Spirulina major PCC 6313: one gene and its partners. Each later gene encodes a partner of the first gene's protein in a complex. Links are inferred from orthologs where the notes say so. Each region holds a gene or a part of one and is shown in the gene's direction. Other genes may lie near its edges.

Evidence for each region. Proteins that work in one complex are often made in the same cells at the same time.
Region 2: the proteins of accD (region 1) and accC are in contact, whole or in part, in a solved structure (PDB 8UXZ), measured with the Escherichia coli proteins. The link is inferred for Spirulina major PCC 6313 from one-to-one orthologs.
Region 3: the proteins of accD (region 1) and accA are in contact, whole or in part, in a solved structure (PDB 8UXZ), measured with the Escherichia coli proteins. The link is inferred for Spirulina major PCC 6313 from one-to-one orthologs.

Annotation. Positions count from the first base shown.
Region 1 is NZ_KV878783.1:1,789,838-1,797,832, reverse strand. The notes cover bases 1,851-4,782. They hold accD (acetyl-CoA carboxylase, carboxyltransferase subunit beta), read left to right. Parts: upstream 1,851-2,813; coding sequence 2,814-3,752; downstream 3,753-4,782. Other genes in these bases: SPI6313_RS07700 (ABC transporter ATP-binding protein), read left to right, coding at 3,834-4,782; SPI6313_RS07710 (hypothetical protein), read left to right, coding at 2,488-2,754; SPI6313_RS07715 (prepilin peptidase), read left to right, coding at 1,851-2,474. Also shown: SPI6313_RS07720 (hypothetical protein), read left to right, coding at 1-1,542; more of SPI6313_RS07715, read left to right, coding at 1,653-1,850; more of SPI6313_RS07700, read left to right, coding at 4,783-5,567; SPI6313_RS07695 (efflux RND transporter periplasmic adaptor subunit), read left to right, coding at 5,700-7,052; SPI6313_RS07690 (efflux RND transporter permease subunit), read left to right, coding at 7,056-7,995.
Region 2 is NZ_KV878783.1:2,321,044-2,327,951, forward strand. Bases 1,852-4,671 are described here. They hold accC (acetyl-CoA carboxylase biotin carboxylase subunit), read left to right. Parts: upstream 1,852-2,499; coding sequence 2,500-3,843; downstream 3,844-4,671. Other genes in these bases: SPI6313_RS10115 (NupC/NupG family nucleoside CNT transporter), read right to left, coding at 1,852-1,874; SPI6313_RS10120 (hypothetical protein), read left to right, coding at 2,176-2,436; SPI6313_RS10130 (PDDEXK family nuclease), read left to right, coding at 3,901-4,269; SPI6313_RS10135 (adenylate/guanylate cyclase domain-containing protein), read left to right, coding at 4,404-4,671. Outside these bases: SPI6313_RS24750 (hypothetical protein), read right to left, coding at 1-393; more of SPI6313_RS10115, read right to left, coding at 438-1,851; more of SPI6313_RS10135, read left to right, coding at 4,672-5,918; photosystem II protein PsbQ, read left to right, coding at 5,958-6,419; SPI6313_RS10145 (NAD(P)/FAD-dependent oxidoreductase), read left to right, coding at 6,416-6,908. UniProt on the Escherichia coli protein: This protein is a component of the acetyl coenzyme A carboxylase complex; first, biotin carboxylase catalyzes the carboxylation of the carrier protein and then the transcarboxylase transfers the carboxyl group to form malonyl-CoA.
Region 3 is NZ_KV878783.1:1,637,410-1,644,450, reverse strand. The notes cover bases 1,852-4,804. They hold accA (acetyl-CoA carboxylase carboxyl transferase subunit alpha), read left to right. Parts: upstream 1,852-2,814; coding sequence 2,815-3,795; downstream 3,796-4,804. Other genes in these bases: SPI6313_RS07060 (pyridoxine 5'-phosphate synthase), read left to right, coding at 4,034-4,756; SPI6313_RS07070 (long-chain acyl-[acyl-carrier-protein] reductase), read left to right, coding at 1,852-2,778. Outside these bases: SPI6313_RS07080 (PP2C family protein-serine/threonine phosphatase), read left to right, coding at 1-234; SPI6313_RS07075 (aldehyde oxygenase (deformylating)), read left to right, coding at 747-1,442; more of SPI6313_RS07070, read left to right, coding at 1,756-1,851; SPI6313_RS07055 (MgPME-cyclase complex family protein), read left to right, coding at 4,820-5,146; SPI6313_RS07050 (LysR family transcriptional regulator), read right to left, coding at 5,349-6,245; SPI6313_RS07045 (hypothetical protein), read left to right, coding at 6,632-6,916. UniProt on the Escherichia coli protein: Component of the acetyl coenzyme A carboxylase (ACC) complex. First, biotin carboxylase catalyzes the carboxylation of biotin on its carrier protein (BCCP) and then the CO(2) group is transferred by the carboxyltransferase to acetyl-CoA to form malonyl-CoA.

The DNA of each region.
Region 1 (7,995 bases):
ACGGCGAGTTTGGCGGAATTGTTGGATACGGTGAAACAAGTGCCGTTACCGCAACCGGAACCCCCGCCGGAAGTCCATTTACCGCCGATGCAAGTTCCGCCCCTTGATGATTTTTGGAACAGTGGCCCTAGTGTGAAGGCGCGTCCCCTGTCGGTGATGCCGCCTCGGTTGAATCAACCCCAAGGCCCCCGCCGGAAAGTGCTCGATCTGCCTAATTTCAGCAGTCCGCCGCCGCGTCGCGATCGCGATCCCCTGGCATTGCCGCCGCCGCCGGAAGCGGCTGCTTCGGAAGTTTCCCCGTTGCCCGCTTTTCCCGATCTAGAGGCGATCGCACCTCCTCCCCCGACGGAACCCGCGCCGGTTCAACCTCCCGATTCCCCAGCCCCCCCGCCACCTCTCGCCTATCCCACCGAAGAGGATTGGGCGATCGCGACACAACAACGCCATCACATCCCCTCTGAACCGATTCCCGTCGTTTCTCTGGGGTCTGAGGCTCCACGCCATGACCCTCCGCCGCCGCTGGATTCGCGGCTGGCGACTGTCTTACAAAACCACACGGCACGAGGAAAACAGGCAGACTCCGGGCCAGCATCGGAACCCTTCGACGCGGCCGCCGAACCAGATTCCCATGATCCCGCTGCGGCCACGGACAAACCAGTGGAAGAAGCCGCGTCCCCATCTCAATTTGAGCAGCATTTTTGGCGACGGTTGAGCGATTTGACCACGGAAAGCGATCGCACCGATGCAATGCCCACCGGGCCCGACCGCACCAAGCACGCCAGTCAGGATGATGATCGTGATTCTGTTGAGGCTGATCACCCCGATCATGAGGATTCCCATCGGTTTGATTATGGCGAGCATCGCATTACCGGCCTGGATTCTGTGGAAGAGGCATTGAGTGCGATCGCCCAAGCCGAACAGCGTCAAATGACCACCGATGCGAACCGTTGGGAGCGAGGCGATTGGCCCATTCAAGAATTTGTGGTCGATGATGAAGACGACGACCCCGACACCATTAGCACCCTCGCCCAACGCCCCAGCCCCCTCGCCCCCAAATACGACACCTCCGGACTCCCCTACCCCCCGGAACTCAACACCGTTGCGCCTGCGAGCCGCCCCACGCTCCCCACTCCCGATCCGGACATCCGCGATCGCCCCATCCCACCGCCGGAACCCGCCGCCGTCCCCGCCCCGATCCTCGAAGTGCAAGCGGGAGAACTCACCGCTGGAGAAATGATTTTGATGACGGTGAAATTACCGCCCCAAACCCTGGGCACGGTCTATGTCAAACTCTGGGTTCAGGATCGGGAAACGCGCCAACTCCTCGACGGGCCACGGGCGTTCATTGAGTTTGAAGCCGATGGGACAGGCAGCCTCGCCACCATGACCCAATTAATTGTGCCTCTGGGGGCGCAGTCGGTGCGCTTCGAGGCGGTGACGATCAATGTGGCGACGCAGCAAGAAAGCCGTAAGACGAGTTGCGATCGCACCGTCATCCCCCCCAACCTTCCCACCTTCACCACCGCCGAAGAGTGGCTTTAAGGCAGCAGGAAACGCGGGCCACAAAAAAGCCCTCGCGCCTGGGGGAGAGGGTTGGGTGAGGGATTAAAACTTTGGTATGGTACGGCTTAAATTGCGATCGCACCCCGCCTATGGATAGTCTGATTCAGGTCATTAGTAGTTTATTTGTCTTCATCGTTGGCGCGGCGATTGGGAGTTTTCTCAACGTGGTGATCTATCGCCTCCCGGCAGGAGAATCGATTCTCGCGCCGCCCTCCCACTGTCCCCGCTGTCAGGAGCGGCTGGCCTGGCATGACAATGTGCCGGTGTTCGCCTGGTTTTGGTTGCGGGGCCGGTGTCGGTACTGTCGAGGCGCGATCGCACTGCGGTATCCCCTCGTTGAAGCGATCGCGGGCGGCCTGTTCCTCGCGGTCTTTTGGCAATTTGGCCCCACGGTGAGCGCGATCGGCTATTGTCTCCTGCTCAGTTGGCTCCTCGCCCTCGCCCTGATCGACTGCGACACCCTTACCCTCCCCAACCCCCTCACCCAATCGGGTCTCGTCGCGGGGCTGGGCTTCATGGTCATTCAAGGCTGGTTTGAAACGGGGGCATTTCAAGGCAGTGCCGATCGGCTGGTGACGGGCATCTTTGGGGCTGTGTTTGCCCTGTGGGGGTTGGAAGCGATCGCCCTGATTGGCTCCCTCATCTATGGACGTACCGCGATGGGGGCGGGGGATGCGAAATTATTAGCCCTGATCGGGGCGTGGTTGGGCTGGCAGGGGGCAGCCCTGGCGGCCTTTGTGGGCTGTGCCTTGGGGGCGTTTTTGGGCGGCGGTGCGATCGCCCTGCGGCTCTTGGATCGTCGTCAACCGATCCCCTTTGGCCCCTTTCTGGCCCTAGGGGCCACCCTAACCCTTTTTTGGGGTGACATAATAGTATCCACTTATCAACGCTTTCTGTTGGGGGCGGGATGAAATTTGAGACCTGATGAAACGAGACTTGCCGCGTCTTGATATTATGAATTTTGTGTCATGGATAACAATTAAGATCGCAGGCGCACGCTGGGAAGCCGAACTCATGCAGCAAATTTTAGCCAGTCATGACATTCCAAGTCGTGTCGTCAATGTGGGGGCGAGCGGATGTTTTTTGACCGGCGAAACGGCTGTACAAGTCCTCAGCCCGGATCGATGGACAGCATTACTATTGCTGAGTCCCAAGGAAGAAGAACTGGAAACCGATGATGAATTTGGCTAACCACGCCCCCTGTTCTTCACCATTGCAACTCATTGAAGCGGAGTCGTTAAAATCCCAACATGTCTTTATTTGACTGGTTTGCCAATCGCGAAAAAAACCAACCCGTTGCCCCCCAAGGCCACCAAGAGCGCGAAATCGCCGATGGCCTTTGGACGAAATGCCCAAAATGCAGCGTTTTAACCTATACCAAAGACCTGCAAGCCAATTTACAGGTTTGCGTGGACTGTCACCATCACATGCGCGTCGGCAGCACCGAGCGGATTCACCAATTGATCGACGGGAAAACCTGGACCCCGCTCCATGAAGACATTTGCCCGATGGACCCGCTGGAGTTTCGCGATCGCAAAGCCTACAAAGACCGCCTGCGGGAATACCAAGCCAAAACCCACCTCAACGATGCCGTGCAAATTGGCACCGGCCTCCTCGATGGTTTACCCGTCGTCCTCGGCGTGATGGACTTTAGCTTCATGGGCGGCAGTATGGGATCAGTGGTGGGGGAAAAACTGACCCGCCTGATTGAGTACGGCACGCAAGAAGGGTTAACGGTGATTATCGTCTGTGCCTCCGGTGGGGCGCGGATGCAAGAAGGGATGCTCAGTTTGATGCAGATGGCGAAAATTTCCGGCGCTCTCGAACGCCATCGCCAAGCCAAGCTTCTTTATATCCCGATTCTCACCAATCCCACCATGGGCGGCGTGACGGCGAGTTTTGCGATGTTGGGGGATGTGATTCTAGCTGAACCGAAGGCGGTGATCGGCTTTGCGGGGCGGCGGGTGATTGAACAGACGATCCGCGAAAAACTGCCCGATGATTTCCAAACGGCGGAATATCTGCTCAACTGTGGGTTTGTGGATGCGATCGTGCCCCGGACTCAACTGAAGCGCACCCTCGCCCAGTTGATCAGCCTGCATCAACCCTTTTTCCCCGTCAACACGTCCCCCGCAAACCATCACACCACCCCCTCCACCCACATCATCGAAGCCCACACCCCCGCTTAAATCCAGTGGCTGCGTTGTTGTCTCTCCGGCCGTGGATTGCTGACCCGGCCGGTCATGCCCTTATTTTTTTCCGTAAAACCCTTGAAAACCCCGTTTCACTATCGCCAACTCGCCCCCTATATTCAGGCTCAACGCCTGACGATCGCCTCTGCTCTCCTGGCGACGCTCGTGTTTACCGCCTGTTGGCCCGCCTTGATTAAAATCGCGGAAGCCTTAGCCGAATCGGTGGGGACGGGAAACGTGCAGGGCAGTGCAAGGATTGCGGGCATTGCGGCGGCGATTTTCTTCGTGCGGGCGATCGCGCAATACGGCCAAGACACCCTCATGGCCAAAGCCGCCCTCCAACTCACCCTCAACCTCCGAAAAGCCGTCTATGCCCATGTACAACGGTTGAGCTTAAGTTATTTTGAACAGACAAAAACGGGGGATTTATCCTATCGGCTCACGGAAGATGTGGATCGAATCGGCGAAATTGTGAATAAGATTTTTCAGCAGTTTGTGCCCTGTATTTTGCAACTGATAGTTGTTTTGGGAATGATGGTGTATCTCAACTGGCAACTCACCGCGAGCGCGTTAGTGATTGGACCCTTGATGGCGCTGTTGGTGGGCTTTTTTGGGGAACAACTCTTGCAATATTCTCGCCGTAGCCAAAACCGGATTTCTGACCTTTCCTCCCTGTTGATTGAATATTTCAGCGGGATTCGCCTCGTTCAAGCCTTTGCCGCTGAAGACTACACCTTAAACCAATTTACCCACTACGCCGAAGACAACCGCCGCACTCGCTACATGACCGAAAAAATCAAAGCCTTTCAGATTGTTTTTGTGGGCTTTCTCTATGCCATGAGTGTGGTGTTTATTTTCTTTTTAGGAACGTGGCAAATTGCCCAGGGGAATTTAACGGGCAGTGAGTTTGTGGGCTATCTGGCCGCCGTGGGGATGCTGATTGATCCGATTAGTATCACCACCTCGAATTACAACGAATTCAAACAAGCTCAAGCGTCAGTGGATCGAGTCTTTGAACTGCTGAATTTAACGCCAGGGGTGGAGGAAAAACAGGATGCGATCGCTCTCCCCAGAGTGTCTGGTAAAGTCGAATACGACGATATTTCCTTCGCCTATGTCCCCGGTGAACCGGTGTTAAATAACCTCAGTTTTCTGGTGCATCCCGGTGAAATGATCGCCCTTGTGGGTCATTCGGGAGCCGGTAAAACCACTTTAGTTAATCTATTACCCCGCTTCTACCAAGCCGCCACCGGACGGATTCTGATTGACGGTATTAACGTCGCAGATGTGACCCTCAAAAGTCTGCGGCAGCAGATCGGGATTGTACCCCAGGAAACGATTTTATTTTCTGGAACCATTGCCGAAAATATCGCCTTTGGGCAACAGGATTTTCACCTTGACCAAGTGGAAGCCGCCGCCAAAATTGCCAACGCCCATCAATTCATCACGGAATTCAGCCAAGGCTACACCACCTATGTGGGCGAGCGGGGCGTGAATCTCTCCGGGGGTCAGCGGCAACGGATTGCGATCGCCCGCGCCATGTACCTCAACCCCCACATCCTCATTTTGGACGAAGCTACCTCCGCCCTCGATTCCGAATCCGAAGCCCTTGTGCAGGAGGCATTAGAACGGATTATGCGCGATCGCACCGTCTTCGTCATCGCCCACCGCCTCGCCACCGTCCGCCGCGCCGATCGCCTCTTCGTCATGGAACAGGGGCAAATCGTCGAAGCCGGAACCCACGCCGAACTCCTCGACCAGAACGGTCGCTATGCCCGCTTCTATGCCCAACAATTCACCCCGGATCAATAACACCGGAAGCCGCCTACCCGATGACCATGGTTCAGCATTTATTCTGAATCTGCCTGGAGTGGTAGCCTTAATTTTTGAATTTTCGTTACGATTCGGAGTGAGTCGATCTGTAAAATCCGCCAGGAATGCCCGATGTCTAACGCCAATTCCAGCCAAATCAGTCCAATCCCGCCGCAACGGCCCAACTCGAAAGTACGGGTGATGGCATTGGTGGGCGCGACGGTCCTCCTGACGGGGGTGGGGGTGGGATGGCGCTGGTGGAGTGGACAGCAACAACAGCAGACGGCCATCGGACAGCCCCAAAGCCAAGCTCTGCCGGTGAAGTTGATCACCCTGGGGCCGACAATGGTGGCCAATTCGACGGATTTTGTCGGGTCGCTGGCAGCGGAACAGGTGGTGGAGGTGCGACCGGAGGCGACGGGACGGGTGCAGCGAATTTTTGTGGCGGCGGGCGATCGCGTCGCGGCCGGAGCGCGGTTGGTGGAACTCAAACCCGATCAGGCTGAGGCGAATCTGGCCAGTTTGCTCGCCACCGTTAACTCAGAACGGGCGGTGGAAAATAATGTGCAGTCTGAGATCGCGGCCCTCAATGCCGATCGCATCGCCCTCAAAGCCGATGTGGATTTGAAAATGGAAGATTACAAACGGATCGAGTTTTTGGTAAAAGAAGGGGTGCTGAGTGAGCAGCGATTAGACCAGGCGAAGCGCGATCGCGATGTGGCGATCGCCACCCTAGCCGCGATCGATGAACGGATCACCGCTGCCCGCGCCACCCTCACCCAAGCCCAAGCCAACCGCCAATCCGCCCAGGCCAACGCCAACCGCGCCCAAGCCCAACTGGAAGAAACCGTTGTCACTGCGCCCTTTGCGGGGGTAGTGGGGGATCTTGCCGTGGAACTGGGGGATGTGGTCACCGACAGCAACACCCTCACCACCCTGACCCAAAATAACGTCCTCAATCTCAGCATTTCGATCCCCACCGAACGCGCCCCTGAATTGCAACTGGGGCAACTGGTGGAACTGGTGACCGAACAGGGCAACATCCTCAACACCGGCGAAATTAGCTTCATCGATCCCAACGTTAACCCCGCCCAACAAACCCTCCTCGCCAAAGCCCGCTTCATCAATCCCGGCGAATTATTGCGGAATGGGCAGTTTGTGCGGGCGCGGCTGGTGTGGCGCACGGAGCCGGGTTTGCTCGTGCCGACCGTGGCGATTACGCGGTTAGCCGGGAAGCCCTTCGTGTTTGTTGCTGAAGTGCCGACCGAGGAGGATGAAGTGCCTCCCGATACGGAGTTCATTGCTCGCCAGCGTCCTGTTGAACTGGGGCAGATTCAAGGAGATGCCTACAATATTCTGTCGGGGGTGCAACCGGGCGATCGCATCGTCGTTTCCGGGATTCTCAACCTCACTGACGGCGCACCGATCATGCCCCTCCCCGATGATGCGCCCGATGCGCCCGATGCGTCCTTTACCGCTCCATAGCTTATGTTTGTCAACACCTTTATTAAGCGTCCGGTGGTGGCGATCGTTTTTGCGATCGTGATTAGTCTGATTGGCGGGGTGATTCTCCCCACCTTACCCATCGCCCAATACCCCGAAATCGCGCCGCCCCAAGTCCAAGTCACCGCCAACTACACCGGGGCCAGCGCCGAAATCGTTGAAAACACCGTCACCAACGTGCTCGAACAGGAAATCAACGGTGTCGAAGGCGTGCGCTACATCTCCAGCAGCAGCAGCAACAACGGCACCAGCCAAATTAACATCACCTTTGATGCTGGGCGCGATCTCGATCTCGCCGCTGTGGATGTCCAAAACCGGATCGCCACAGTCCAAGCCCGCCTCCCCGAAGCCGTTCAGCGTACCGGGGTCAGTGTCAGCAAGCAATCCAGCGGCTTTTTGATGGCCTTGAGCCTCTATTCTGAGGGGGGAACCTACGACACCTCTTTTTTAAGTAACTATGCCGATCTCTACGTGGCGGAAGCCTTAAAGCGGATTCAAGGGGTGGCGGGGATTCAAATTTTCGGAGAACGGCGCTACGCGATGCGCCTCTGGGTAGACCCCCAGCGCCTGGCCAGTCGGGGCTTGACGATGCTCGATGTCACCAACGCGGTCAGTGAGCAAAATTTCCAAATTGGGGCGGGGCGTTTAGGTCAGTCGCCCAACGATGGCGAGCAGCAATATCAACTGGATCTTGAATCCTTCAGCCGCTTCACCAGTGCCGACGAATTCGAGCAGATGGTGCTGGCGACCGATCCCGATAGTGGTTCCTTGGTGCAGTTCCGGGATGTGGGGCGCGTTGAATTGGGCGCGGAAGACTACAACACGATTTTGCGGTTTCGGGGCAATACGGCGGTGGGCTTGGGGGTGTCGCAACTGTCGGGGAGTAATGCCCTAGAGGTGGCGGCAGCGGTGAAGGCGGAGATGG
Region 2 (6,908 bases), 530 kb from region 1 along the record:
GCCCTGAAGCACGCCCACTTGAAACCCTTGCTCTGGTTCTTGATAGGGGGTCGGAGCGATAGGCAGCGCCGTTGGGGCCGCCGGTGCTACGGATTCCGGTGCTTCAGGCGTTGCGGCAGGATTGGGAACTGGACTGGCGGCGGGATTGGGCACAGGGCTAGCCGCTGGAGTCGGGGCAGGACTGGCGGCTGGGGTGGGTAGCGTCGCCGGCGTGGGACTGGCGGCGGGATTGGGCACAGGGCTAGCCGCTGGAGTTGGGGCAGGACTGGCGGCTGGGGTGGGGGCTTGGGCATAGGCGGCCGGTTGCCAGAGGGAGGGCTGCCACTGCCAACTGATTAAGAGGGCGGCGGTCAAGCCAACTAAGCCGATAAACCATTGGGTGCTGCGTTTCATGGGTGCTGTTTGTAAGGGGCGAAAACAGGAGGGAGGATGGAGCGTTAGCCACCGATGATGTTGGTGGGATCGCCGAGCAGTCCGAAGAAGAGACCAGCCACGGCTCCCGTCATCAACGTGGCGAGGGTGGCTCCCCAGAGGGCTTTAAACCCCAGTTCGGAAATTTCCGATCGCCGCTCCGGGACGAGGGAGGACAGGCCACCGACAAAGATGCCGTAGGAGGCGAGGTGGGCAAACCCGCAGAGGACGTAGCTCACAATCAAGAGGGTGCGATCGCTGATTACACCCGACACGGAGAGACCATTCAACGCTAAATAGGGCGGAATACTGGTTTCAAAGAGGCGTTGACCAATTAACAGCGAAGCCGTCCAGAGGTTTTGCCAATCCAACGCCACCCCCGTCAAAAAAGTCAAAGGCAAGAACAGCATCCCCATTAAATTGCGTAGCGGTTGGGCAAAAAATTGACCGATGAGGGAGTCGTCTCCCGATGCCCCTAACCAGATCGCCAATTGATTGAAGGGCGCATTGAAGAGGGCAATCACCCCCAAAATGGCGATCAACACCGCCGCAATCCCCATGGCCATCTTCACCCCATCGAGAGCACCGACGATCAAGCTATCCATATAGCTGGGTCTCTTCTCGTTTTCGTCCACTTCATCGTCGGGAATATGTCCCATGGTTTCCGGCTCGCCGGTTTCGGGGACGAGCAATTTAGAAATCACAAAACAGGCGGGGATCGTCAGAATCGAGGCGGAGACCAGATGCCCGGCAATGTCGGGAAAGCTGCCCCGTAGAAACCCAGCGTAAAGTCCGAGTACGGAGGAGGCGATCGACCCAAAACAACTGGTGAGGATGGCGCAGAGTTCACTGCGGGTCATTTTGGGTAAAAAGGGTTTGACGGCGATCGCAGATTCAATCCCCACAAAAATATTCGCCGCCCCAGATAAGGATTCCGCGCCGCTAATCTTCATTGTGCGCTGGAAGACGATCGCAAACACTTTCACAATCGGTTGAATCACATTCATTCGGTAGAGCAGCCCCACCAACGCCGCGAAGAAAATAATCTGCGGCAAAGCACGGAACGCCAACACATAGGTAAACCCAGGATTAAGCTGATCCGGGCCGAGGCGATCGCCCGGTACAGGCACATAGCCATTCCCCACCGCCCGCGCAATCCACCGCGCTGCGGCCCCTGGCCCTGCGGTGGGATTCGGATCGGTCGCAAGTAAAGAACTAGGGCCGCCAAAAAGGAACTTCGCCCCCGCTTCCGACGCATCTAAAATCGGGTTAATGATGTTATTGATGCCTGCGATCAGGGTGCTGCCCCCGCCGAAGACTAAAATTCCCACCAAAAGCTGAAGACCAATCCCAAAAATAATCACATTCCACTGCACAACGCGGCGGTTTTCCGACCCCAACCACGCGATCACACAAAAGATCGCAATCCCAAGGGCCGAGAGAAGGTTCAGTGCAAGGTTCACAGTTGTCTATCCTGCTAGGAAATGGGCAATTGTCATGGGGAGGTGGACGATCAACCGGATTCTCTCCGCCGCATGACTCAAGGGGATCATAGTACGATTTGCGAAATCTGAGTATGCGACGTAGGAATCTGTTGCATTCCCAGCCCCTCTTCCTTCGCCAACTGGCCACAACCGGAAAATTCTTCCCGTTGATCCCGCTAGAGAATTGGCTCTGAACCCTGCACCGGGCTGACATGATGCGATCGCACCGCTCCCCAGGAAACCTGATAAGCTGAAGGGGCGTTTAATTTATAAAGTCTGCATGGAAGCGTTCGAGCCTCTCCCTCCCGCCTGGACAGAACCGGCCCTCCACGCCTTAAATTTTCATTGTCCCCGCTGTGGTGCATCCCCTCACCAAGCCCAACGGGTCTGGCTCAATCGTCGCGCTCCGGTGGTGAATGAAGACTATCGGCGCAAGTGGCAAGAGTTTTATCACTGTGAATGTGAGCAAGCCTGGTGGGCCTGGAGTAGCGATCGCCCCCCTTCGGATCTGGCCCAGCGGCACCGCGACCCCGAAGACTAGGGCAGACGAGCCTAAAAACTGTATAGTGGATTGCACGACCGAGAGCCATTGCTGTGTAACCGAATGCAGTTTTCTAAAGTCCTTATTGCCAATCGGGGTGAAATTGCCCTTCGTATTCTCCGCAGTTGTCAAGAACTGGGGATCGCCACCGTGGCTGTCCATTCCACCATTGATGAACACGCCCTCCATGTCCAACTCGCGGACGAAAGCGTCTGTATTGGCCAACCCCCCAGCAGCAAAAGCTATCTCAACATTCCCAACATCATCGCCGCCGCCCTGACCCGCAACGCCACCGCCATTCATCCGGGCTATGGGTTCCTGGCTGAAAATGCCCGTTTCGCTGAAATTTGCGCCGATCATCATATTGCCTTCATTGGCCCCACCCCGGCGGCCATGATGTCCATGGGGGACAAGTCCACGGCTAAATACACAATGCAGCGGGCTGGTGTTCCCACCCTACCGGGTAGCGATGGCCTGCTCAGCGATGAACAACAGGCGATCGCGATCGCTGGCAAGATCGGCTATCCCGTCATTCTCAAAGCCACGGCGGGCGGCGGTGGGCGGGGCATGCGCCTCGTCAACGATGAAAGTGAATTGATCAAAATGTTTCGGGCCGCCCAGGGAGAAGCTGAAGCCGCCTTTGGTAACGCTGGGGTATATTTGGAAAAATTCCTCGAAGCCCCCCGCCATATTGAATTTCAAATCCTTGCCGACAGTTACGGCAACGTTGTCCACCTCGGCGAACGGGATTGCTCCATTCAACGCCGTCACCAAAAACTCCTCGAAGAAGCCCCCAGCCCCGTTTTGACCCAGAAATTACGCAAAAAAATGGGCACAGCAGCAGTACGGGCGGCCCAGTCGATTCAATATGTGGGGGCGGGAACGGTGGAATTTCTCCTCGATAAAACGGGGGAATTTTATTTTATGGAAATGAACACCCGGATTCAGGTGGAACATCCCGTTACGGAAATGGTGACCGGGTTGGACTTGATTACCGAACAGATTCGGATTGCTCAGGGCGATCGCCTCACCTTTTCCCAAGCCGATGTGCAACTCAAGGGCCACGCGATCGAATGTCGGATCAACGCCGAAGATCCCGCCCATAATTTCCGCCCCCATCCCGGCCGAATCACCGCCTACCTGCCTCCTGGCGGCCCCGGTGTGCGCATGGATTCCCATGTCTATACCGATTACGAAATTCCCCCCTACTACGATTCCCTGATTGGTAAATTAATCGTCTGGGGCCCCGATCGCGCCACGGCGATTACGCGGATGCGCCGAGCCTTACGGGAATGTGCCATTACCGGCATTCCCACCACGATTAGTTTTCACGAGCGGATCTTAACCACGCCCGCCTTCTTGAGTGGCGAGGTCTACACCAATTTCATCGCCCAGCACATGCAATAGATCACGATCAATCACTAGGATGAAACAAGGTTACGAATTCCGGATTAGGAGGTCAGTGTGAATCAAATTGCCCAATGGAATTTATCCGGCATTGGCTGTAGTTTGCTGATTTTGCTTGGGGTGATGGGTCTCAGCGCGGTGGGGTTGGGGTGGATTGTGAATGGGATTTTCCTGGCGGTGTTTTTGTTGGCCCTGCTGCCGGTGGTGGCGGTGTATGGGCTGCGCTGGTGGGTGAAGCGGAATGTGGTGGAAGATCAATGCCCGATGTGTGGCCACGCCTTTGCCGCGTTGAATCAGGTGGCGTTTAATTGCCCGAACTGTAGTGAAGCCCTCCAGATTAAGGATGGGCGGTTTGTGCGGATCACGCCACCGGGCACGATTGATGTGGATGCGGTGGAAGTGGATGTGCAGGTGTTAGAAGACTAGGAAGCGCGATCGCTGTGCGCCATCCGCAGCGGTGGTCGTCCTGAATGTTCCCAGAGTGACGCGAAAACCTGAATAATGGGAGTAGGGGGTGCAGTCAACAAGTCCACGAAACCAAAGGTCACTCACAGGGCATTATGGGTTTTTCTGGAGACGTTCGTACACCATGCAATGCGGCAACTTCGCTACAGTCGTTTTTTGAGTTGTCGGTAGATTTAATGTGTGTGCGCCACGAGGATGGCTATTTTGGGGAATTGAATCACCTGTGGCAAGATCTACTGGGATGGACACCGGTGGAACTCCGCCAACAGCCTTGGCTGGACTGGATTCACCCGGATGACCTCGAAAGCACCCTCGCCGCTGAGCAACGCTGTCACCAGTCCCAACGCACAACCCCTGTGGACTATAAAAACCGCTTTCGCCATCGTAACGGTAGTTATCGGTGGTTATCGTGGCGGGTGTCGCCCTATCGGGACGGGGTGAGTGTGGCGATCGCTCAAGATGTGACCGAAATCCAATGGCATCAGCGGGGGATCTATCAAAGTGGTGTCCAGGCGGCGTTATATTTGCGGGATCAAGCGATCGCCGCGAGTCGAGTCGGGATTGTGATCGCCGATGCTCGGCTCCCTGATATGCCGCTGATCTACGTTAATCCTGCCTTTGAAACGATGACGGGCTATTCTGCCACCGAAGTGCTCGGCCTCAACTGTCGCTTTCTCCAAGGTTCCGAAAAAAATCAAACCGCCCGCCACGAACTCCGCACCGCCATTCAAGAACGCCGCCACTGCACCGTCATCCTGCGCAACTTTCGCAAGGATGGCACGCTGTTTTGGAATGAACTCACCATCTCCCCGGTGTTTGACGAAGAGGACAAACTGACCCACTTTGTCGGCATTCAAGCCAATGTCACCCAACGCATTCAAGCCGAAAAAGCCCTCCTCGTCGAAAAAAATAAATCCGAACGTCTCTTGCTCAATGTGTTGCCCCGCCCCATTGCTGACCAATTGAAACGCTTTGAGGGGAGTCTCGCCCAACAATTTCCGAGCGTCACGATCCTGTTTGCAGATTTGGTTAGTTTCTCGTCCTATGTCAGTCAATTTGAAGCCTTGGAGTTAATTAGCACCCTGAATCAGATTTTTTCCGTGTTCGATCAATTAGCGGAAACCCACGGTGTGGAGAAGATCAAAACGATTGGGGATGCGTATATGGCGGCGGCGGGATTGCCATTACCCCGTGCAGATCATGCGATCGCGATCGCCGCCATGGCCCTCGATATGCAACAGGCGGTCCAGCAGTTTCACTGGCCCGATGGTTCTCCGATGGAACTCCGCATTGGTATTCATACCGGCTCGGTGGTGGCGGGGGTGATTGGGATCAAAAAATTCATCTATGACCTTTGGGGGGATGCGGTCAATGTGGCGGCGCGGATGGAGTCCCAGGGCAAGCCAAGACGCATCCAAATTACCGCAGCGACCCAGGCGGCGATCGCACCTCACTTCATCTGTCAGCGGCGCGGCATCCTCCCGATCAAAGGCAAAGGCCCGATGGAAACCTATTGGCTGCGCGATCGCCGCCCATCACCGCCTAGAGAGGATGGCGTTTTCTGGCCAAAATCGGATTCTGGGTGTGGGGATTCCGATTTTCCCGTATAGTTTTCTCAGACGATGAGACTGTTACCCGAAAATTTTTGTATGAAACCGATTCGATCCTTACTCGCTCTACTCCTCGTGGGTTTAACCACCTTTCTCACGGGTTGTGGCGGTGCGATGGTGCAAGCTCCCCCCACCTATACCCCTGAAAAAATTGCGGCCATTGACCGGGCCCTCGCTCCCATCGAAGCCGTGCGCGATCGCCTCCCCGAACTCGAAGGCTATGTGGCTAAGAACGATTGGAATAATGTTAATTCCTTCCTCCACGGCCCCTTGGGCGGGTTGCGGGCCACCTTGGGCTACCTCGATCGCAGCCTCCTGCTCGAAAAAGACCAAGCCGTTGCCACCGACCTCGCCGAGTCCCTATTTAACGACATTGAGCGCCTAGACGCGGCCGCCTCGGAGGGTGTGCCCAACTTTGCCACCGAAGCCTTAGCCGCCCTGGAAAAGGATTTTGAGGTGTACCTAGACTATATTCCCCGCGAACCCGACAGCGAGGCATGAACCCGATTGTGATTGTGGGTGGTGGAGTCGTCGGGGCAATGATTGCCTACGAACTCAACCGCCAAAAGCAAGCCGTCGTCCTTGTTGAACAAGCCAACGCCGCTGCCGGTTCTACCGGTGCGGCGTTGGGGGTGTTGATGGGGGTGATCAGCCAAAAAACCACCGGGCGCGGCTGGCGGTTGCGCGAGCAGAGTCTACGCCGCTACGCCACGCTAATTCCGGAACTCGAACAGGTGACAGGCTGCCCGATTCCCACCAATCCCCATGGTTTAGTGATGCTGCGATTCCGTGACGATGAACGGGATGAACGGTGGCAACGGTTGCAGCAGGTGCGATCGCAGCAGGGCTGGCCGCTTGACCTGTGGGATCGGGCCCAATTAGCGGCCCATTGTCCGTTTGTGGATTGCGATCGCCTCATCGGAGCGGTGCATTCCCCCCAGGATGGCCAAATTCAACCCCGCCCGTTAACCGCAGCCCTAATCCAAGCCG
Region 3 (7,041 bases), 150 kb from region 1 along the record:
TTCACCGATGGCTTCACGGATGCGATGAGTCAATCAGGCGACCGCTTTGATGAAGACCGCTTCAACACCGCCTTTGAATGGGCCTGCCAAGAAGGCTACGACGCTCAGGCGATCCTGGATCATCTTTTTGATCAGGTGCAGCGTTTTGTCGGGGATGGCGACACCTACAAGGATGATATGACCCTCGTGGTGCTCCAATTGGAAGCCAGTCAGGAGGGCCAAGGGTCAACATGATCCCGGTTGGGGGCGAGGGATGCGGCAGGGCGATCGCAACAGCGATAGAATGAAGGGAGTGCGATCGCCCACGGCCCAGCACACTCATTTCATCCATCCGGATCGATCAAACCCCATCTCCATCAGAACCCACTATTCCGGCTGAAAACCCTGACCACTCACCAAAGCTCTCGCCCATCCCTTTCGTCTGAAATGGCAATTGAGCAAGACATCTAACGTATTTCCCCCCTACTATCAACCCGGACGAAAATCTGTGTGATGCCATACCATCTATCGATTTCCCTTAAAATGATAAGTATTTTCTGTCGAAGTCCTGTTTTAGATAAGTTATTTGCAGTTAAGCAACAATATGATTGTTAAAGTAAAATCGTTACCATATACCTATTAGAAGAAAACTCTAATCGTTAGAGCGATGTTTGCTTTAACCTTAGTCTTTAGGCCGCAATTGTTCCCAGTCTAGCCAAGCGTTAGGATTGGGATGAACGTAAAATCAATTAGGAGACAACCCACTGATGCAGGAACTTGCAGTCCGCCCTGAACTAGACTTTACGAGTGAAACGTACAAAGACGCATATAGCCGCATTAATGCGATCGTGATTGAGGGCGAACAAGAAGCCTACAACAACTATATTGCGATGGGTGAACTACTCCCCGATCACAAAGACGAGTTGACCACCTTGGCGAAAATGGAAAAACGCCACATGAAAGGGTTCCAATCCTGTGGCCGCAATCTCACCGTGACCCCGGACATGGAGTTTGCCAAAGAGTACTTTGCTCGCCTCCATGGCAACTTCAAAACCGCCCATGCGGAAGGCAATGTTGTCGCCTGCTTCGTGATCCAATCCTTGATCATCGAAGCCTTTGCGATCGCCGCCTACAACATCTACATCCCCGTCGCTGACGAATTCGCCCGCAAAATCACCGAAGGTGTCGTCAAAGATGAGTACAAACACCTCAACTTCGGCGAAGTCTGGCTCAACGAGCATTTCGAGGCATCCAAAACCGCCCTCGAAGCTGCCAACAAAGAAAACCTCCCCATCGTTTGGCAAATGCTCAACGCAGTCGAGGAAGATGCCGCCACTTTAGGGATGGAAAAAGCGGCCCTCGTCGAAGACTTTATGGTGAGCTACGGTGATGCCCTCGGCAACATTGGTTTTAACACCCGTGAAATCATGAGAATGTCCTCCTACGGACTCACCGCCGCCTAACCCCCATTCAAGTTCAGCATAAAGGCAGTGACTAGCCGCTAAGACTAGTCACTGCCTTTATCTTCTCTGACTGAATCCTGCGAAAATTCCAACCGTTCCCTATCCTCAGTCCCCGTTTTTGGTACTATCGTTAAAAGTCTTTACTTTTTCTTTACGTACGGGCAGGGCATTGTCCGTTAAGTGAGGCGATGTTAGACAGGCTATGCCTGCGATCGCTGTTTGAGCTTAGAATCCTCTCGCCTTGAGGCAGGGGAGTATGCCAAGTAAATTCATCGCTCGCTGAATCTCACGGGCCCATTCAAACAACCTGCCCATGTTTGGTCTTATCGGTCACCTTACCAATCTTGAACACGCCCACGCCAAAGCCCACGAACTCGGTTATCTCGAAGAGAGTGAACAAGGGCTAGACCTTTGGTGTGCTGCTCCGCCTCAAGTTGTCGATCACATTACCGTCACCAGTGCGACCGGACAAAAAATTGAAGGCAAATACGTTGAATCCTTTTTCCTGCCGGAAATGCTGTCGCAACGACGGATCAAGACCGCGATTCGGAAAATCCTCAACGCGATGGCCTGTGCTCAAAAAGAACACCTCGACATCACTGCCCTCGGTGGATTTTCCTCGATTATTTTTGAAAATTTTAATTTGAGCGCCAATAAACAGGTGCGCAACGTCGAACTCGACTTTAGTCGCTTCACCACCGGCAACACCCACACTGCCTACATCATCTGTCGCCAAGTGGAACAATATGCCGCCACACTGGGGATCAAGCTCTCCGAGGCAACTGTGGCGGTGTGCGGTGCTACGGGGGACATTGGCAGCGCGGTTTGTCGCTGGCTCGATCGCAAAACGGATGTCCAAGATCTCCTGCTGATTGCCCGCAATCAAGAGCGACTCAACAACCTGCAAACGGAATTGGGGCGCGGCAAGATTCTCGGCCTAGAAGAGGCGTTACCCCTAGCGGATATTGTGGTTTGGGTGGCGAGTATGCCCCAGGGTGTGGATATCAGCGCGATTCCGTTGAAAAACCCTTGTCTTTTGATTGACGGGGGCTATCCGAAAAATCTTGATACCAAGCTGGCTCAAGAGGGCGTTTCTGTGCTTAAGGGCGGAATTGTGGAGCATAGTTTGGATATTGATTGGAAAATCATGGAAATTGTTGAGATGGATGTGCCCGGACGGCAATTTTTTGCCTGTTTTGCCGAGGCGATGCTGCTGGAGTTTGAACAATGGCACACGAATTTTTCTTGGGGCCGGAATCAGATTACGGTGGAAAAAATGGAGCAAATTGGAGCGGCATCGGTGAAGCATGGTTTCCAGCCGCTGCTGACTGTTTAGCCCCCCACTGGTTTGTTTTACCCTTAACCTGTCCCTATGAGTGCCACTAAAAACCGTCCGTTTCTGCTTACGTTTGAGAAGCCGCTCTGCGAGTTAGAGTCGCGGATTGAGCAGATTCGTGAACTTGCCCGTGAAAATAACGTCGATGTGTCTGAGCAAATCCGGGAGTTGGAGGCGAAAGCAGACCAGTTGCGCCAAGAAATTTTTAGTAGTTTGACTCCGGCTCAGCGGCTTCAGTTGGCGCGGCATCCGCGTCGTCCTTCGACGTTGGACTATATTCAGGCGATGTGTGATGAGTGGCTTGAACTCCATGGCGATCGCAGTGGCAATGATGACCCGGCGTTGGTGGGTGGGGTGGCTCGTTTGGGCGGGATGCCGGTGGTGATGCTCGGCCATCAAAAGGGCCGGGATACCAAAGATAATGTCCTGCGTAATTTTGGCATGGCATCACCGGGGGGCTACCGGAAGGCCTTGCGGTTGATGGAGCATGCGAATCGGTTTGGGATGCCGATTTTGACCTTTATTGATACGCCGGGGGCTTGGGCGGGGGTTGAGGCGGAAAAACGCGGCCAGGGGGAAGCGATCGCCTATAACCTGCGGGAAATGTTTAGTTTTGATGTGCCGATTCTCTGTACTGTGATCGGCGAAGGCGGATCGGGGGGCGCGTTGGGGATTGGCGTGGGCGATCGCATCCTCATGTTCGAGCATGCCGTTTACACCGTCGCCACCCCCGAAGCCTGCGCCGCCATTCTCTGGAAAGATGCCGCCAAAGCCCCCCAAGCCGCAGCAGCATTAAAAATCACCGCCTGGGATCTCAAAAACCTGGGCATTCTCGATGAAATCCTCCCCGAACCGTCGAGTGGTGCGCATTCTGACCCCATCGGCGCGGCTCAGGGGTTGAAAGCCAGCCTCCTGAAGAACCTCGAAGTCTTACTCAGTCTCACCCCGGCTGAACGCCGCGAAGCCCGCTATCAAAAATTCCGGGCCATCGGTCAATTCCACGACCTCGGCGCTTAACGATCACCCTCATCGGGAGCGATCGCTGTTATCCGCTGAACAAGTGAGAACCGCTTAATTTATTTTCTGGTCTTAATCGCACCCCTTAGCCTTTTGAGGTCAGCGGGTGCGCTCGCTCGTTGTACGGTTCGGACGGTACACTGTGCGCAATGGTCAGACAAGCCGGTCTGTGTGGTTTCACAATCCCGTGGTTTTTCGGTGTAATATACAAGACTTATTGTGTTAGAAATTCTGTCTTGTGTTAACTCTCGGCGTTAATATTGACCACATTGCCACGATTCGCCAAGCTCGCCGCACCATTGAGCCGGAGCCGGTTGCCGCTGCCTTTTTAGCAGAACTCGCCGGAGCGGATGGTATTACGGCCCATCTGCGCGAAGATCGTCGCCATATCCAGGATCGTGATATTCGCCTCTTGCGGGAAACGGTGCAAACCCATTTGAATTTGGAAATGGCGGCGACGGATGAAATGGTGCAGATTGCTCTAGAGGTGAAGCCGGACTACGCGACCCTAGTGCCGGAGAAGCGCGAAGAGGTGACCACTGAGGGCGGGCTGAATTTACTCGGTGACCTCGATCGCTACTGTCAGGTGTGCGATCGCCTCCAATCGGCGGGCATTCCCGTCAGTTGGTTCATTGATGCCGACCAAGATCAAATCGCCGCCGCCGCCAAAACCCAAGCCCAGTTTATCGAACTTCACACCGGAACCTATGCCAACGCCTTGGGTGAGGAGGAGAGCGATCGCGAATTGGCCATCCTCACCCAAGGCGCAGAACTCGCCCGCAGCCTTGGCCTCCGCATCAATGCCGGTCACGGCCTGACCTATCGCAATGTCTATCCCGTGGCTTCCATTCCCCACATGGAAGAACTCAACATCGGCCACACCATCATCAGCCGCGCCTCCCTGATTGGGATGGAGCGAGCCGTGCAGGACATGAAAAAAGCCATGCGTGGAGAATTGTGAACGATCGCCCCTAAACCCTGTCACGACCCACAACAATGGAATACGGAGAATTTGTAACTAATTATGACGACTTATTATTACGTGGCTGCCAGTCAGAAATTTTTACTCGAAGAAGAACCCCTCGAAGAAGTGCTCAAAGAACGCACCCGCCACTACGGGGAACAACAGAAAGAGATTGACTTTTGGCTTGTCAAGCAGCCGGCTTTCCTCGAAGCCCCTGAACTCGTTGCCGCCAATGCCCAATGTCCCAAACCCGCTGTTGCGATCGTTTCCACAAACAAACAATTTATCACCTGGCTCAAATTACGCCTAGAATTTGTCCTCACTGGGGAATTTGAAGCACCCAGCGCAGCCATTCCCGACCCCTTGGCATCGTTAGTTACGGCTTAGCCCCCTAGGGTCGAACCCTCCAGGCGGTGGAGTTGTGCCCCGACGATTTTTGGGTTCGGGTGTGCTCGTTACGGTTTTTGCATCGAGCCATTACTCGCGATCGCGCCCCAACCTCTGGGCTAAACTACGGGCGGTATTTTGCAGTTGCGAGCGATGGGTGTGTGGGCCATCACGGCCAGGTGATGCGATCGCGCCTTCCCCCTCACGTAAACATCCCCGCCTGGCGCAGCGCATCGAGAAACGCATAGACTGCCGGAGGATGGAGCGCATCCTTGAGCATCGCAATCCCGATCGTCCGAGTCAGCACACAGGGCAATTTACACACCTTAATCCCCTTGGGAATTGGTTCCGCTGCCATCCGGGGCAAAATCGCCGCCCCTAAGTTACGCAGCACCATCCCGATAATCGTCGAATCTTCCCGCAGTTCATAGGCAATGTTGAGGGAGGTTTCAACGGTTTTCAAACAGTTATGGATGCGATGGGAACAGGTATTCACCGACGACACAATCAGCGGATAGGCGGCCAAATCAGCCCAGGTGAGTTGTGTGGGGCCGGTGAAGCTCGGCGGCATCAACGCCAGGTAGTCATCACAGAGAATTTCCCAGGTTTCAAACTCATCGCCTTCGGGTAATTCTGCAACGCTGAGGTCGGCTTGACCGTTGAGGAGGGCTTTTTCAATGTTGTAGAACTCGTCGAATTCGGTGATTTTGACTTTAATCGTCGGATAGAGGTCGTGGAGTCGCGAAATTGCGCTGGGCAAAAGGTGAGTGGCCATGCTGCGATAGGCGGCGATGTGAACCTGTCCCCCCCGTAGACCCCGCGCTTGGTTGGCTTCTTGGGAAATATTGTCGAGGTGTCTCAAGATGGCATGGGCTTCTTTCATGACGCGATCGCCCACGACGGTAAGCTGTGCCCCTTGGCGACTGCGCTTGATCAACTGCACGCCCAATTCTGCTTCGAGGGCAGCGATCGCATGGCTCACCGTCGATTGGGATAAATCCAAAGCCAACGCCGCCGCGCTAAACGTGCCATGGTCTGCGATCGCCACAAACGCCACCAACTGCGAAATCTTGATCTTGTAGGGATTAAACGGATGCATAGCAAACCCAGATGACAGAGAGGGAATCGAAATCGTGCGCAGGGTCTAACCTCACAAGCGAGTCCCACCGCTGGTTGACTGACAAAATTAGCCAGATCCCAGCAAGCCCTCACCCTAGCCCTCTTCCTAGGGGAGAGGGAACTGGAAAAAGGGATCGGCTCCCCTCGCCCTCTAGGAGAGGGGTTGGGGGTGAGGGCTATCAACCTTTGTCAGTCAACCAAGTCCCACCGACAATCCATTCATTTTCTTCAGTATTGAGGGGGATGTCCACAGGAACCATCGATAATTTCGATAATTAACATCTATTCTATCCGTTGTCCCTCAAAGTGGGAGTCGTTACAGTGAAATTGTTCACCCAAAATACTACACAACAGGGGGTTCATACCATGACCAACTTCAGCCTCTCCACCCAACAACAAAAACTTGAAAAGATCTATGGTAAATCCTCCATCGCTCTTTACCTTGCCACCAAATTCACGCAACACCTTAAAACCACCCTCAATTGGACGATTCACCACCTTACCCAAGCCAACGAGCCTCGTATTTGGGTGCGTCAAAATGCCAACGGAGTTAAACAATTCAACGCCTACGATCCCCGCACTCAAAAACGCTTCTGCGGTGATTCAGAATCTGATTTACGCACTTGGCTCGAAGCCCGTTACAACAGCTAATCAAGCGTTTGACAAGCTCATGTCACCTGAACCGTTTAAAAGCCTTTATTTTCGCAAAAATAAAGGCTTTTAGGCTCTTCTCGGTTTGTGGTTAAAACTGCATGATTTGCTACATTATTGGGGTG